Regions from separate parts of the Providencia hangzhouensis genome, predicted to be linked through region 1. Evidence: predicted binding sites of a transcription regulator. Region 1 holds the regulator's gene; the other holds the start of a gene.
The links. The regulator Fur, encoded in region 1, represses iron uptake genes when iron is present. The targets are predictions, from matches to a motif close to ATAATAATGAGAACNACTATCAA.
Positions count from the first base shown of each region.

Region 2: exbB (tonB-system energizer ExbB) is a predicted target of Fur. The motif match lies at 4,414-4,436, and genes of this name have one in related genera.

Region 1 is NZ_CP135052.1:3,146,153-3,154,639, reverse strand. Features, by position in the region: gene ycaO (30S ribosomal protein S12 methylthiotransferase accessory factor YcaO) at 1-1,555, opposite strand, end outside; gene ansB (L-asparaginase 2) at 1,750-2,793, shown strand; gene chiP (chitoporin ChiP) at 3,331-4,728, shown strand; gene PZ638_RS14325 (bactofilin family protein) at 4,904-5,437, opposite strand; gene fur (ferric iron uptake transcriptional regulator) at 6,074-6,523, opposite strand; gene fldA (flavodoxin FldA) at 6,793-7,320, opposite strand; gene ybfE (LexA regulated protein) at 7,475-7,768, opposite strand; partial or broken gene PZ638_RS14305 (type I secretion system permease/ATPase) at 7,938-8,487, opposite strand, start outside.
Region 2 is NZ_CP135052.1:772,765-781,251, reverse strand. Features, by position in the region: gene yedF (sulfurtransferase-like selenium metabolism protein YedF) at 1-141, opposite strand, end outside; gene yedE (selenium metabolism membrane protein YedE/FdhT) at 138-1,352, opposite strand; gene exbD (TonB system transport protein ExbD) at 2,883-3,311, opposite strand; gene exbB (tonB-system energizer ExbB) at 3,317-4,261, opposite strand; gene metC (cystathionine beta-lyase) at 4,674-5,858, shown strand; gene PZ638_RS03300 (DedA family protein) at 6,017-6,694, shown strand; gene PZ638_RS03295 (MerR family transcriptional regulator) at 6,899-7,924, opposite strand; gene carB (carbamoyl-phosphate synthase large subunit) at 8,128-8,487, opposite strand, start outside.

The DNA of each region.
Region 1 (8,487 bases):
GTTCTTCTTCTTGGGATAACAACAACAGGGTTTGCAAGCAACGATAATAATTTGCACGCTCAGCAGTAAATACCGAGCTATTGAAGTCTTGTGTCCATTCAACCCAAGCAAGTGCTTGCTCGAGATCACCACCAGCCAGTGCCAACATGGATTTTAGTTCGCCAATACGCAGGTTACTCCACCCATTGTCTTTACCTACAGCCAACCCAAGTAATTCACGAACACGGGTAAAATCATCTAAACCGTCATCATCTAATTGCTCGATAAGTGCAAGATAATCTTGTTTTTTCCATTGGCTATCAGGTAGGTTGATAATCGTGTCACGTAAATAAGCGCCCATCGCGTTATTGGCGATATGTAAGTCTTCTACTGGGTAAATATCAGACATACCTGGGACTAAAATACGGCAAGCGTAGACACCCAAATGGTTATAATCTGCAATATAGACTTCAGCATCTAATGTATTGAAAATACTAATAAGCGTTGCAAATTCTTCTTGAGTTGTGCCTTTAAAGCTCCAATCTGCAAAGGCATAATCGGCATCATCTTTAAATAAATCCCAGCTAATTAAACCGCTTGAATCAATAAAGTGAGTTTCAAGGTTTGTGTGTTCAGCCACTTCTTCGTCATCAAAGGTCGGTGCATTAAATACATCGAGGTCTTTTAAGCCACGGCCTTGTAGCAATTCGGTGACTGTACGTTCAAGGGCAACACCAAAGTCAGGATGAGCACCAAATGAGGCAAAACAAGTCCCGTTCTGTGGATTGAACAAGACCACACAAATTACAGGGTATTGGCCGCCTAGTGATGCGTCATAACAGAAAATTGGAAAACCTTCTTTTTCTAAGGTTTCAACGGCTTCAACTACCGCAGGATAACGAGCCATGACGTCAGCAGGGATAGCCGGTAAGCTAATACTTTCAGCAATGATTTTATTTTTAACAAAGCGTTCAAAGACTTCGGAAAGGCCTTGTACACGCGCTTCGTTGGCGGTATTTCCCGCAGACATTCCGTTGGAAACATATAGGTTGCCAACGATATTCATTGGAATATATACGGTTTGATTGTCTGATTGGCGGGTAAATGGCAGGGCGCAGATACCACGTTCTTCATTGCCGGATTGTAAGTCAATTAATTGGCTGGCGGCTAAGGCGTTATCGGGGTCATAAAATTTAATCAAACGATTGTCTAATAACCCTTCAGGTAAACTATCATCTTCGGTTAGTGGAAACCATTTTTCATTAGGGTAATGAACAAAATCCCCTTCAGCGATAGATTTACCAAGGTAAAAGTCCGCAAAGAAGTAATTCGTTGATAAACGCTCAAAATACTCACCAAGCGCTGAGGCTAATGCGGCTTTTTTGCTCGCTCCTTTACCATTAGTAAAGCAAAGAGGGCACGCTTTATCGCGGATATGTACAGACCAAACGTTGGGTACAGGGTTTAACCAAGAGGCTTCTTCAATATCAAACCCTAATTTCTTTAATTTGGTTTGAAATGCATCGATGGAATCTTCAAGAGCGGCATCTTTGCCGGGAATAAAAGTTTGGCTCATTGTCAGTCACTTGTGAATAGAGTGTTTCAAACGGCCTATGATACGGATTTTTGTCGCAAGCCTCACGCTTTTTATTTATTCACAGATAAATCATCTTAAAATTCATTATTTATCCTAAAATAATTGTATAGGTCACATAAAATTCAGCATAATTCCACATAATAACTGAAGTTTATTAATGAAAGGAAAATAGGATGAAAAACAGAAATAAAGCGCTTTTGGCGACATTGGTTTCACTGTTTGCCGTATCCGCTATCGCTCAACCTAATATTACAGTATTGGCGACAGGGGGAACGATAGCAGGTGGCGGTGATTCAGCCACATCTTCCAGTTATCAAGCGGGTAAAGTAGGGATTGATGCTTTAATTAATGCAGTGCCAGAAACCAAAAAAATTGCCAATTTAAGTGGTGAGCAATTGGTGAATATTGGCTCACAAGATATGAATGACCAAGTCTGGCTGAGCCTCGCGAAAAAAATTAACCAAGATTGCGATAAAACAGATGGTTTTGTAATCACTCATGGTACTGATACTTTAGAAGAAACGGCATTTTTCCTTGATTTAACCACGCAATGTAAAAAGCCAATTGTCTTGGTTGGTGCAATGCGTCCTTCAACAGCTTTGGGCGCTGATGGTCCTTTGAACCTGTATAATGCAGTAGTTTTAGCGACGGATAAGTCTGCTGGAGAGCGCGGTGTTCTGATGGCAATGAACGATAAAGTCGTGCAAGGCCGTAATGTGATGAAAATGAGCACCACTGAAGTACAGGCATTTGATGCAGTTAATGGTGGAGCAGAAGGTTTTATTCATGATGGTAAAGTCACTTATTTCCAAGCAGCGCAACCTCGTGGTGACAAAGCGGCATTCGATGTCAGTAAACTCGAAAAGCTCCCTGCGGTAGGCATTGTTTACAATTATGCCAATGCATCAGCGGCTCCGGTGAAAGCTTTGAGAGAAGAAGGGGTTGAAGGGGTTGTAAGCGCAGGTGTGGGTAACGGTAATATGTATAAAGCGGTATTTGACGCTTTAGCAAAAGCAGCGAAAGAAGACGTGGTTGTCGTTCGTTCAAGTCGTGTACCAACAGGTTATACGACAAGAAATGCCGAAGTGGATGATAACTTATATGGTTTTGTTGCTTCAGAAAGGTTGAACCCGCAAAAAGCGCGTGTATTGCTTCAGTTAGCCTTAACTCAGACTAAAGATCCTCAGCAAATTCAGGCATTATTCGAAAAATATTAATTATCAAAACAAGTGTTAATTTAATACAGCGGGGTGCAGTAGCCTGTACCCCGTTAGCTTTATTGTTTGTTAAGAAATTTTATACTTACGTATGTTATTTTTCAGTACAACAACATTTATCCTAATTATTTGACTCAGTAATCTGAGCTTTTTTAAGGCAATTAGGTCAATGTGGTGATAGAACTTTGAGAATTCCTACAAAATAGGAAAAATTAAGGTACAAACAGTTAATTTATTGATTTTATCTTGAACCCTTTCTTATGTGTATTCTCTCTATATTTTTTATATTTATCAATTTATTACATTTTATTTTTAGCAAGGTCATCACTGGTGATAATGGCAATTAATTAAAATTAATGTGTCGTTGATCATATTTTGGCAACAAAGCCTGTATCTGTGTTGATAATTCGCGTTGCAAAAAATAGGCTAAATACATCGCAAGAGGCATAACTCATTGTGAATATTTAGATTTAAATGGAAAGTTAAATCGTATTTCGGCCGAAAAATAAAATTAAAAAATATTAGAGGAATACAAGAATGGTTAATAAAAATGTCAATACTGGCAGGAAATTGCTCGTCTTAAAAATCGCAATAGCGATGCTACCTATTGGTTACCAGCCAATCATGCATGCGGAGCAATTTTTTGAAGATTCAAAACTTACTGGTGGCCTTTACTACTGGCAACGAGATCGTTCACGTAAAGATTTAGACTCTAATAGTGATAAATATAAAAAGTATGCGGATAATCTTAAACACTCAACGTTTAATGCCAGCCTAGATTTCTCATCCGGCTATTTTCAGGACATTATTGGGCTTGATTTAGCGGGTTTTACAGCTATTGAGCTATCGAACAGTGGGCCTGCTGCACCAAATGAAATCGGTTTTAGTGACGCAAAATCACGTTGGGATGAAAAATGGACAGGGGATCGTAGTGGTGTGACTTTTTATAAAGCGGCTGCAAAATTGAAATATGGCCCTTTCTGGGGGAGAGGCGGCTATATTCAACCAACGGGGCAAACGCTATTAGCATCCCATTGGAGTTATATGCCTGGAACATACCGTGGATTAGAGGTGGGCGGGGTGTTTGATTTTGAGCAAAATGGTGAACTCAGCATGTCCTATATGTGGACCGACCGCTATAAAGCACCTTGGTACCGCAGTATGTATGATTTTCGTGAAGCGGATGGTAAAACTGGGATCAGCTATTTACAATCAATTGGTTTCAAATATGACTTTAAAAACAACTTAGTTCTTGAAGGGGCATATGGGCAAGCAAAAAGCTATATGGACCAATATTTTGCCAAGGTTTCCTATGCTGTTCCTGTTGTAGACCGTGATTTACGTATGTCTTATCAATTTTATGGGGCAAAAGACAAAGTTTCAGACGGCGGAGTTAATGATGTTTATGACGGTTTAGCTTGGTTGCAAGCGATGACATTAGGTTACACCTACGATGAATTTGATTTTAAATTAGAGGGAACCTATGTAAAAGCTAAAGGTAATCAAGGTTATTTCCTACAGCGTATGACCCCTGGTTGGGCAACATCAAATGGCCGCATGGATATTTGGTGGGATGGCCGTTCAGACTGGAATGCTAATAATGAAAAAGCCGTTATGGCTGGTGTTATGTATGATTTAAAAAATTGGGATTTAGCTGGATGGAAAGTCGGAACCTCATATATTTATGGTTGGGATGCTAAACCAAGTACGAATAGCCAATATGCTCAAGATGTACGCTTAAAAGAAAGTGCATGGAACTTTGATATTTTATATACCGTGCAGTCAGGTAGAGCAAAAGATACGCTATTTAAGCTACATTTTACCAAATATGATAATCATACAGATATTCCGAGTTATGGTGGTGGTTATGGAAATATTTTCCAAGATGAAAAAGATATTAAGTTTATGGTAATGATGCCATTTACTGTATTCTAGAGTAGAAAATATTTTAGTAACAAATGACTGCTATAGGGGAACTATGGCAGTCATTTGCCTAGATAGGAAAGAGGTTTGCTATATATTTTAATATTAATGAGATGTTTTAATAAGTGTAAATACTGATATAAAAATTGAAAATAAGGTGGGTATATTCACCTTATTTTTATGGTGACTACAAAGAAGCGTTATTTACACTTTCATTGGGTATGATAGCGTCTTGTTTTAGCTTATCTTTTAATATGGTAACTTTTTCCGATTGATGAGGAGGATTTTTAATTTGAGCATGGCCAGATAAAACCCCACCCTTTTTAATCGATAAGCTACTGTAATGGATAGTACCGTGGATTTCGCCATTATTTTCAATACAAATAGTATCAGATAAGCACTCACCTTCAATACGCCCATTAACTACCAGCTCTTTACAGGTAATATTTCCCGTGACTTGGCCGTTTAACATGACTTTAACAGTATTATCTTTTCCTGTTATATTTCCAATGACTTTTCCATAGATATGTACTTGCTCATTAGAGGTAATATTCCCTTCAAAAATAACGTCCCTAGAGATAACCGTATTCGATTTTTCTTCACTAATAGTAGGCGTTGATAGTGTAATTTGTTCTTCTATCTTTGCAGTCACTTCAGGCTCATTACTTATAGAAGGGGACGTCGATGTAGGCGTGGGCTTGTTTTGTCTTTTGGTGAACATTTTACTTACCTTTTTTTGATTGAAGTATAAGATCAAGAATAGCACTGATAATACGAACGAAAATAAGGTGATAGATAAATAGCTAAAAAACCACCCTATTAAAGTAAGAAACCAGAAGAAAAAACTTGTGTTGAGAAAAAGATATGTTTTTTTCATCAGATAATCTCTTACAAATTACTAAAATACGTAATTAGTTTAGTCAATAAATGTAATTGTGCATTTAAAGTGTATTTTAACTTTATGGCTACATTTGAATCATCAACTTTCTAAATTATAGTTAAAATAATAGAAAGGAAATAAAATAATTTTTATATAGTATGAAAAATTAGAAAACATCTATAATGTTATTTATATACCACTTTGATATATAAGTATAATTCTAGATGATAGAATATATTCATCAGTGAAATAATATAAGGGTTTTGATTTGAATTGCAACTATTATAGTTTCTAGGAAAATTTTTTATTAACTAAAAATTGTAGTGATAAATAGTTAAATTTAAGTTATTCATCATAAATTATCACTAATTGAGTGAAAAAAATATGGATATTTAAAATAAAAAACCCTGATAAAGTTTATTATCAGGGTTTTGGTATTTTTAACCATTACGTTTTATCAGCGATGGTTGAATACTATTACTCTTTTGCTTCGTGTGCGTCAGCATTATCACGGCAATCACCATCTGCGCAATGACCATATAGATATAAACTATGGTTAGATAGTTTAATGCCATGGCGAGCAGCGATATTTTTTTGGCGAGTTTCAATGGATTCGTCAGTAAACTCAATCACTTTTCCACAATCTAAACAGATTAAATGATCATGGTGATGTTGCTGAGTTAACTCGAATACAGATTTACCACCCTCGAAGTTGTGACGGGTTACGATACCTGCATCATCAAATTGGTTTAACACGCGGTATACGGTTGCTAACCCGATCTCTTCGCCCATATCGATCAGCTTTTTATAGAGATCTTCCGCACTGACGTGGTGGCACTCAGGCTCTTGAAGTACTTCCAAAATTTTTAATCTTGGAAGAGTGACTTTGAGTCCAGCATTTTTCAATGCTTTGTTGTTGTCTGTCATGCGGGTTTGTCCTGTATCTTAAATCATAAATTTAACAATAATGAGACATTTTTAACATCAATACAGTTGTCTTCTAAACTGATTTACAATTATAGGCATGGAAAATAAAAATAGAAACCATGCATTGTCTCATTATTTTGATAATCTCTTGAGAACCTATCCTATTAGGATACCTTATCGGTTATTTTAGATTACGCCACTGGCTTAGGTGATTCATTTTGTACAAGACAGTGGTGCAATCTATGGGTAAGGTTTCTTTATATGATCTATTAGCCTAAAATTTCAGCTAAAGACATTTCTTCAGAGATTTGTTTTACCCATGCATCAACACGTTCATCAGTTAGCTCAGGTTGACGATCTTCATCAATAGCTAAACCAACAAAGTGGTTGTCATCTGCCATACCTTTGGATACTTCAAAGTGATAACCTTCTGTTGGCCAATGACCAACAATAACAGCACCACGAGGCTCAATAATATCGCGGATCGTACCCATAGCATCACAGAAATATTCAGCGTAGTCTTCCTGGTCTCCACAACCAAATAAGGCGACAAGTTTACCTTCGAAATCAATTTCTTCGAGAGTAGGGAAGAAATCATCCCAATCACATTGAGCTTCACCATAATACCAAGTTGGAATACCGAGAAGTAGAATATCAAAAGCTTCAATATCTTCTTTACTACATTTTGCGATATCGTGAACTTCTGCTACATCTTTGCCCAATCTTTCTTGGATCATTTTGGCAATATTTTCTGTGTTACCTGTGTCACTTCCGAAGAAAATGCCTATGACTGCCATAAAGTGATTAACCTCTTGTTTTTCTAAGAGGACTAGAGGTGAAAATTCGCCTTCTAGAGCCCATTTAGAACGAAAATAGATAGAATATTACGCCTTATTCTGGCGAAAAAATGATGCTAAGTCTGTCAAATTTGTGTGATTTATCAAGATAACGTTATTTGAGTATTGATGTGTTAACATGCTCAAGTTGTGACATCAAAATTTCTTCGATCAATTCACTACGGCTTATATTTTTATCTTCAGCTAACTGATTCAATATCACGACAGCTTCTTCGTTCAGTTTCAATTCAACTCTACGCAATCCTTTCACTTTATCTCGTTTCAGTTGGTTGCGTTTGTTGATCCTCAGTTGTTCATCCCGTGATAGCGGGCTTGTTTTAGGTCGCCCAGGCCTTCGTTCCTCAGCGAACAAATCTAGTGTAGTTCGATCCGTTTGTTCTTTTGCCATGTCTATAACTGCTAAAAGGGTGTGCCAGTAATTCAGCGCGCCATGATACCCTAGCTAATCCCCTTGTGCTATAGCTTCATCTACGATGATTTGGTTTAATCGGTTGTAAAATGAGCGCTTTTAGTAAAAAAGCACCACTTGCTATAGGTGTGATGCTTTTTTATCCGTGTTATTGCGTTTGTTGGCGCCATAAATTGGCGTATAAGCCATTTGATTTGAGCAAGTTTTCGTGTGTATCCATTTCGTGTACTTCTCCTTGGCAAATAACACATATCCTATCAGCATGCATAATCGTGTTGAGTCGGTGAGCAATACTAATGACTGTTCTTCCTTGCGTAATTAAAGGCATATTTTCCATAATGGCAGCTTCTGACTCGTAATCGAGCGCAGAAGTGGCTTCATCGAGAATTAAAATGTCTGGTTCGGTGAGTAAAGCGCGCGCAAGTGCAATTCTTTGACGTTGACCACCTGAAAGGTTCAAGCCTTTTTCTGATAAGGGATAATTAAAATTATCAGGCAATGCCATAATAAAGTCATATGCTCCAGCTAATTTTGCTGCGTGAATAACTTGTTCGTGAGTCGCTTGCGGGTGGCTTAAACGAATATTCTCTGCAATAGAACCGACGAATAAAGTGCTTTCTTGTAATACAACGCTCATTTTTCGGCGTAATGACACAGTATCTGCGACAGCTAAATCCATGCCATCAACAATAACTTGC
Region 2 (8,487 bases), 2.1 Mb from region 1:
CTGCGGGCAATCACTTACCACTTCTAATATTTCGCCTTTTTTCAACGATGGCATTGCTTCTAGTGTTGCTACTGCTGGATATGGGCAAGGTTCTCCGACCATATCTAAACGATAATCAGGGATAATGTCTTTATTACTCATATTACCTCCACGGATACATTAGATGCTTTTTGAGAACGTTTACGGAAAAAATGTTTTTCCCAGACCAACATCAACACAAATGCTACCGCTAATAATCCATAAGTGACTAGCAATCCACCTTCTGGTCCAAAGGTTTCAAGTAAATTAACTTTGTCAAAATCAGTCGCCAACCAAGGACCTAAATCATCCCAGTAATAAGCCAGCACCGTAGCACCAATGATATTACCAAAACCAACCCACCAATAATGGACTTGGCCCTCGACCGCACGGTACATCCAGCCCGTTTCACAACCACCAGCGAGCACAATACCGAAGCCAAACAGTAATCCACCAATCACTGCATTCGGCCCAGCCCATAAAATTTTTGGCGTTGCGCCTAACTGTACATAGCTGAAGATACCAATTGCACTGACTGCCATACCAATAATGATAGCTTTGGCCATATGTGTGCGTCCGGTGATCCACAGATCACGGAATGCGGAGGTAAAACAAATTTGCGCTCTTTCAATCAGTAACCCGAAGCCAATACCACATAAGATAGCAAAACCCATCACAGGGGAGTCTAATAAAGTATAAAAACCCCAAGCTAGTGCTAATGTGAAAATCACCATTCCTAGTTTAAAGCGTCTTTTCGCCACATTATGATTTTGTGTTAACGGCGATGCGGTGCTGACTTTTTTCAGTTTCACAGGGATGCGAAACATTGGCATTAGTGTAAATTTCGCACCAAAATATGACCCTGCCGCAGTAGCAACAGCAAAGTACCACGCGTGTAATGAGAATTGAGGGATCCCAGTAAAGAATGCGGCTAAATTACACCCCATTGCCAAACGAGCACCAAATCCAGCGATAATACCGCCCAAAATAGCTTGAAAAATACGGATACGGTGCTGAGGCATTCGTAATTTGATATTATTTGCCCATAACGCAGCGGCAAAACACCCAGCAAACATACCAATAATCATCACACCATCAATGCGATCCAATGGTGTACCTTCAAAACCAATAACTTTGAAATAGCCCCATGTCTCTGGTTCAGCGCCAAATAATTGCATGATGTGCCCGCCCCAACGCGTAAACTCACCCGTAACTGCCCAAAACGTGCCAGTCAAGCCAAAATAATAGGTTGATAAGATACCTGCGGCAATAACTGCAGGTAATGGTTTCCAAAAACCGATGAGATAGCGAGATTTAAAATCAGACCAAGTCATTGTTACTTCCAATTCATTCACGCCAGACCTTGGCAGAGAAACTCGCCGTTGTATAATTATCGTTATAAGTATTTATATCGATCCCCACAGCGAAGTGGCAACATCATACTCCGATAAATTTTTTCGTGAAGTTATTTCATCATAAAACGAGAGGCAAATTGATCTCGAGCACAGCCAGATTTAAAGAGATAGTTAGGAATAAAAAAAAAGCGCTATCTCAATGATAACGCTGGAAGTGTAGTCTTATTTTATCTATAGAAGAGTATAATATGAAATTGCCGTATTACGGCGACGCTTGCTATGCGTAGTCTGTAGTCAGCCCATTTGACTCCAGTAATAACACTTATATCACGGTCTAAATACATTTACTTAGCTGAGCTAACTGTTAAGTAACTATATCTATTTTTAATGTTAAGACCTAAATATTCACTAACTTTGTATGATTCCCAAATTAGTGTTGGCCTTATTAATTCCCTAGCATAAGTAAATTATAAAAATAGATAACTCAGTATAATAAAGTATTTAAAAGTGTTTCTAAATGTTATTGATTGCATTATAGCGCAACACTTTTGTTGCGCAAGTGTTTTTTTATTTTCATGACAAGATACAGGATAAAACACAAAATCAATTTAAATCAAAAAGATACAGCAAGAACATAAGAATGAGGCAAAATATTTAACCTATAGTTAAGATATTACAAACAATTTACATTTTTTATAAAAAAGAATTCATTTCAAATTTAAAAATAAATTTAATATTAATTAAATATATAAATTAGCTTTAAAAATATATTCCCTGGAATAATAAAACTTTTTGAACATTAATAAAATTAACATATTTTTCATTATAATTTATTAGTAGTATTTACGTAATTAAGATTTATCAACCTAAAAATTAAAAATAAAAACAACCAGACCTATGATAAACAATCATTTTTTGACCAATCTCTCTTTTATTAAATAACCACCCTATTAATAAGGGAATATACAAAAATAGATTAAAAATAATACTTATATAAATCCTTATTGGTAACATGGTTTATTTTTAATAAAGTTTTACATCATTATTGCATTGTCATTGATAAAATAACCAGAATTAATAGGTCATTTAACTCGTATTTATAAATTAAAAAACCAAGAAAATGAATCAATATGACTAATGAGTAGGTAGAAAAAAAGGTAATATCAATAGAAATTACTATCATAAGAAAGGAGAAACATATAACAATTCATTATAAAAACTAATGAAAATCTTTATTACTTATCGGGAATACAAGCGAAAACATCCAAAATAGAGTAAAAAAATGGGCACAATGGTCAAGCTACCTTATCAAATTGCGAATAAAAAATGTCAAATAAGAATAAAATTCTTTAAAAAAAAATTAATTAGATAAATAAATGCGCTTGGATTTTCACAAATAGTACCTAAGGGAGGTTAGTAAGACACGAACTTATCTTAGTGGTATGGTTAGATCATAAAAAAACGCGTTTTACCCTTAATGATAAAACGCGTTTATATGGCTTAATCAGCTTATTTTGAGGATGATGTCGCTTCCATTCCCACTAAACCAATCTTCAAGTACCCTGATTGACGCAATGCATTCATTACATCCATCATAGTTTCATAATCAACACTCTTGTCCGCTTGGAAAAAGATTGTTGTTTCCTTATTGGAACTCGTTGCTTGGTCAAGTGTAGAAGCAAGCTGTTCCTTTGTCACAGCTTGGTCACCAATAAAAAGCTGGCTATCCGATTTAACCGTTAGAAATACAGGTTTTTCAGGACGCGGCTGCGGCTTCGCTGTCGAGGCGGGTAAGTCGACTTTAATATCAACTGTTGCCAATGGTGCCGCAACCATAAAGATAATCAATAAAACCAACATAACATCAATAAAAGGTGTTACGTTAATTTCATGCATTTCACCGCTATCGTCTTGTTCGTCACCTAAACGCATTGCCATAATAATTACCTTGCTTTGCTATTTGCCAGATCAAGATCACGCCCCAGTAACAATGCGGACTGAGCAGCGACATCCCCTACTTGACCACGATAGTTGTTGATCATACGGGCAAAAATATTATAAATCACAACCGCAGGGATAGCGGCAATAAGACCAATTGCTGTCGCTAATAATGCTTCTGCAATACCAGGGGCAACAACAGCGAGGTTAGTCGTTTGCGAGTGGGCAATCCCGATAAAACTGTTCATGATCCCCCAGACCGTCCCAAATAGACCGACGAATGGAGAAATCGCACCAATAGTCGCCAAATAGCCATTACCGCGCCCCATATAACGGCTAATCGCAGCAACAGCTCTTTCTAAACGGAATGATGTGCGCTCTTTTGTGCCTGATAAATCAGAGCTATTGGCTGATAAAGCCCGCTCAGTAACAGCTTCATTTAATAACATACGCGTAATGCTATTTGCTTTGAAGCCTTCTGCGATACTGACCGCCTCATCAAGTGACTTCACCTCAGCAATCGCTTTTGCTTCTGCTTTTAAGCGGCGACGAGCGACTAATATTTCCAAACCTTTTGAGAAAAATAGAGCCCATGTAATGACAGAAGCAATCACCAAACCAATCATAACGGTTTTAACCACGTTATCTGCATTTTGGTACATTCCCCAAACAGATAAGTCTTGATCAAAACCCCCTGTTGGTGCTTCTGTTGCAATTTCAATGTTTTCATTAACAACTGTTGTGTTCACGGCTTCGCCTTGCGCAGGCTCAGCAGGTACTGATGCAACTTCAGCACTTGGTGTCGTTGTTGTTGGTGCGGCTGAATTTACTGCCGGTTGTGTTGATGGTGTGTTTTGAGACGCAGCTGGTGTTGTTGCAGGTGTGGTTTCAGCGACTGCCGTACCCATCAAGCCGAACGCCAATAGAATAGAAGCTGTTAGTTTACGCATCAGTTGGCCTTTACTCTCTTTTTAGTGTTGTATAATAAAATTCATATCGATGATTGTGCCATTCATCGACTAACCTTTAAAAGCGAAATTTGACTCGCGCTGTCCGTCTCTTTTCAAAAAGACGGTGCTGATGATATCAAACACAGCGCGAATTGATAGTAATTATCATTAGTATTCGCGATTTTTTTATATTTTTTTGCGTTTAGACAAACATGACCTTCTCTACTATGCGGTTATTTTCCTTAATAATTCGCGGTTCAATTAAATGTTCATTCCCAATCTTACAAATAAAATTTACCTACTGTTTGAAAGTTGAAGAATACTCAAGTTACATTTCTATCAGGATCATTTAACGTCTTAGTATAAATCACCTCTAAGTTTAACCAGTTCACACTCTGTGTAGGGAAAAATCATGGCAGAAATAAAACCTGAAACACAATTAGTCCATATTGGTCGGAACCCTAAGTACACACAAAAAGGGGTAAATCCCGTAATTCAGAGAGCATCTTCTATCATTTTTGATACGCTCGAAGAGAAACGTCATGCAACTCGCCATCGTGCAAATAGCGTATTATTTTATGGGCGTCGTGGTACGCAAACTCATTTCGCTTTTCAAGAGGCCATGACAGAATTAGAATCAGGTGCTGGATGCGTCCTTTACCCATCAGGCGCAGCAGCTATCACAAATGCCATTTTGTCGTTTATTTCTGCTGACGAACATATCCTTGTTACAGGCTCAGCTTATGACCCAACTCAAAATTTTTGCGACAATATTCTCACTAAGTTAAATATCCAAACCACGTATTTTGATCCACTCATCGGAACGGGTATCGCTGATTTAATTCAGCCTAATACGCGTATTGTATTCTTAGAGTCCCCCGGTTCTATCACCATGGAAGTTCATGATTTACCGACAATCGTAAAGACAATACGTGCGAAATCCCCTGAAATTGTGATTATGATTGATAACACTTGGGCTGCTGGTGTTTTACTTAAACCTTTATTATTTGATGTTGACGTATCAATCCAATCAGCAACTAAATATATCAATGGCCATTCCGACGGTATGCTCGGCCTTGCTGTGGCAAACCAACGCTGTATTGAAACATTGCGCGAAAATTCATATCTCTTAGGCCAAACGGCTGATCCAGACACCGTTTATATGGCTAATCGAGGACTACATACATTGCCGACTCGCTTAAAGCAGCATCAAATTAATAGCTTACAAGTCGCTAACTGGTTACAACAACGCCCTGAAGTTGAACAGGTATTTCACCCTGCACTAGAGAATTCACCTGGCCATGAATTCTTTATCCGTGATTTTACAGGTGCTAATGGCCTTTTCTCTTTCCAACTAAAATCACGCTTAACCACTGAGCAATTTACCGCTTTTCTTGATAATTTTAATCATTTTAAAATGGGTTATTCATGGGGTGGTTTTGAGTCGCTAATTTTGGGATACCAAAAAGAAGATTTACTCAATATGCGGCAGTATGATTTTTCACCAAAAGAAGGAACCTTCTTCCGAGTGCATATAGGCCTAGAGCACACCGATGATTTAATTCACGACTTACAATTAGCTTTCGAAAGAATTTAAATTAAAAATCAATATATTAATTGCAGGAGCTGCGTTAAATGTTTCCTGCAATTTTTTCACTAAATGATTAATTCTTCAAACAAATCAAACTTGAACCCTTTTTTTCCTGTAATATAGATAATAAAGAAATTCGCTTTTACGCAGATACAGGAATGATTATGGAAGTCCTACGCGAAATCGTACTGGCACTTTGGCACCACGATTTCCTTAAACTCTCCAACCCTGAAGTGCTTTGGGTTATTTATACCGTACTTTTTGTTGTCATTGTTTTAGAAAATGGCGTCCTTCCCGCCGCTTTCTTACCCGGTGATACCTTGTTGATCCTTTCTGGTGCATTAATTGCCAAAGGGGTTTTGCACTTTATACCCACGATATTATTGCTAACAACCGCAGCCAGTTTAGGTTGCTGGCTGGGCTTTCTGCAAGGCCGATGGTTAAGTGAAACTAAGGTTGTGAAGCGCTGGTTAGCACAAATCCCTGAGGAATATCACACCAAAGCAAACAATATGTTTAATAAGCAAGGTTTATACGCGCTACTTATAGGGCGCTTTCTTGCATTTGTCAGAACGATATTACCTTTGCTTGCTGGGTTATCTGAATTAAGCCACCGCCGTTTCCAGTTTTTTAACTGGTTAAGTGGTTTGTTATGGGTTGGTTTGATTGTCACCTTAGGGTATGCCCTAAACCAAATTCCTTTTGTGAAAGAACACGAGCAAATTGTGATTAGTGCTCTGATGATTATCCCAGTTATCCTACTGATTAGTGGCCTAATTGGCTCAATTGTAATGTACTGGAAACACCGCAAAGCACTCTCGAGTAGCAAAGAGAAATCATAATATGACTGAACAATGGCCGCTAGTCAGCAGCCATTCAGACTGCTGACAAACATATTATGTTTGGCGGCAAGTCGAATAGGTTTTGAAAATAAACTAGAAAAATCAATTTATTGATTTTCGGCTGATAACACAAAGCGGGAAAAACCAAGCTTTTATCCCGCTTTGTCAACAACCTCAATGGCCGCTAGTCAGCGGCCATTGAGGTTATTCAGTCATCAAACTACTAATAGCAGAAAATAAGTACTGACCAATTTCTGCAGTCATCCATGTCCCTTGAGAAATTTTGGGATCTTCACGATAAATAGCCCGAATTCTCTCTTGTAGCTCAGGATCTCCCCCCGTAAACTGGTTGAACATCGTTAACCATGTTTGTGCTAATTGTTGTACTTCAGGTGAATCTGGGGATTTTTGGGCTTTTAATGCATTATATAAACCCGCAATTAACTCAGGCCACACCTGCCCTGAAGCAAAATAATGTTGCTGAACAAAAGCAAATTGCTCCGCGGTTAAATGGGGTTTAAACAGTGATAATTGGTATTCACTAAAACCCTCTGCAACAAATTGGATCATTGCGACAGAAATGCCTGATGAATAAGCTAACGTGTTATCCGATAAATGAATTTGATTCAGTCGTGCAAAGAAATCAGGGTTTCCTCCGGTATCTCTTTCTAACGCTGTCATCCATTCATGTGCAATTTGTTGCACCTCTGTAGATTGAGGTGTTGCACCTTGTTCCATCAGCTTGCTTACCGTTGCTACTCGCTGTTGCCACTCTTGGTTTTTCAGCGTATGCGCCGTATATAATGGCAATTGTTCCAATTCTTGAGGGGTAAAATATTTATCAAACATCGACATCATCTCCAATACAGAAAACCAATCAGCCTGAGTTAAAGTATTCCCCGTTTGCATTTGCCTGTGTAATTGCTCTAATCGATTACGTAATGTCGCCATTTGCTCCATTTGTTCCGTTAATAGTGCAATTCGCTCTTGCAGCAAACTCGTCATATCTCCACTCTGGCCATCCAGTAATTCACCGATGTTTTTCAGTTTGACTCCAACTTGCCGTAACAATTGAATTTGCGTTAAACGCTCTATGCATTGCATGTTGTAAAGCCGATAACCTGCATCGGTTCTTGCAGTTGGTACCAATAAGCCAATTTCTTCATAATGATGAAGTGTACGGATGGTTAATCCTGTTTTTTCCGCGATCTCACCAACTTGAAATAGCATATGTTCCTCCTGTAATTGCGACTAAGGTTAGTGCCTCACGTTACGTGAGAGTCAATCACCACTTTGCACTTTTTATTAAAATTCCATCTTATCCATTATATCAGCAGACAATTTCCCTCTCGTCAGGAGATGGCTTTATAGAATAGCAATAAAAAAGCCCCAGTAGATTGAATACTGAGGCTTATATAGATAACGTTAAATTATTACTTAATTAATGCATGCATTTCTTGTACAGAGATTACCGTATCGGTTGGGTCTGCACTGAGCGACATCGTAGTGGCAAACCCACCATTCAACGTCGTGTCATAGTGGACTTTATAACGCAATGCACTGCGACGAATTAATTTTGAGTCTTCAATGGCTTGACGCCCTGCGGTGGTATTCACAATGTAATCATATTCACCATTCTTAATTCTATCTTGAATGTGTGGACGACCTTCATGAACTTTATTGACGAGGCGTGGGTTAATACCAGCCTCTCCTAACACAATCGCAGTGCCGTGAGTAGCATCCAGCTCAAAGCCGTGTTTTAACAGCTTAGCAGCTAAATCAACCACGCGAGT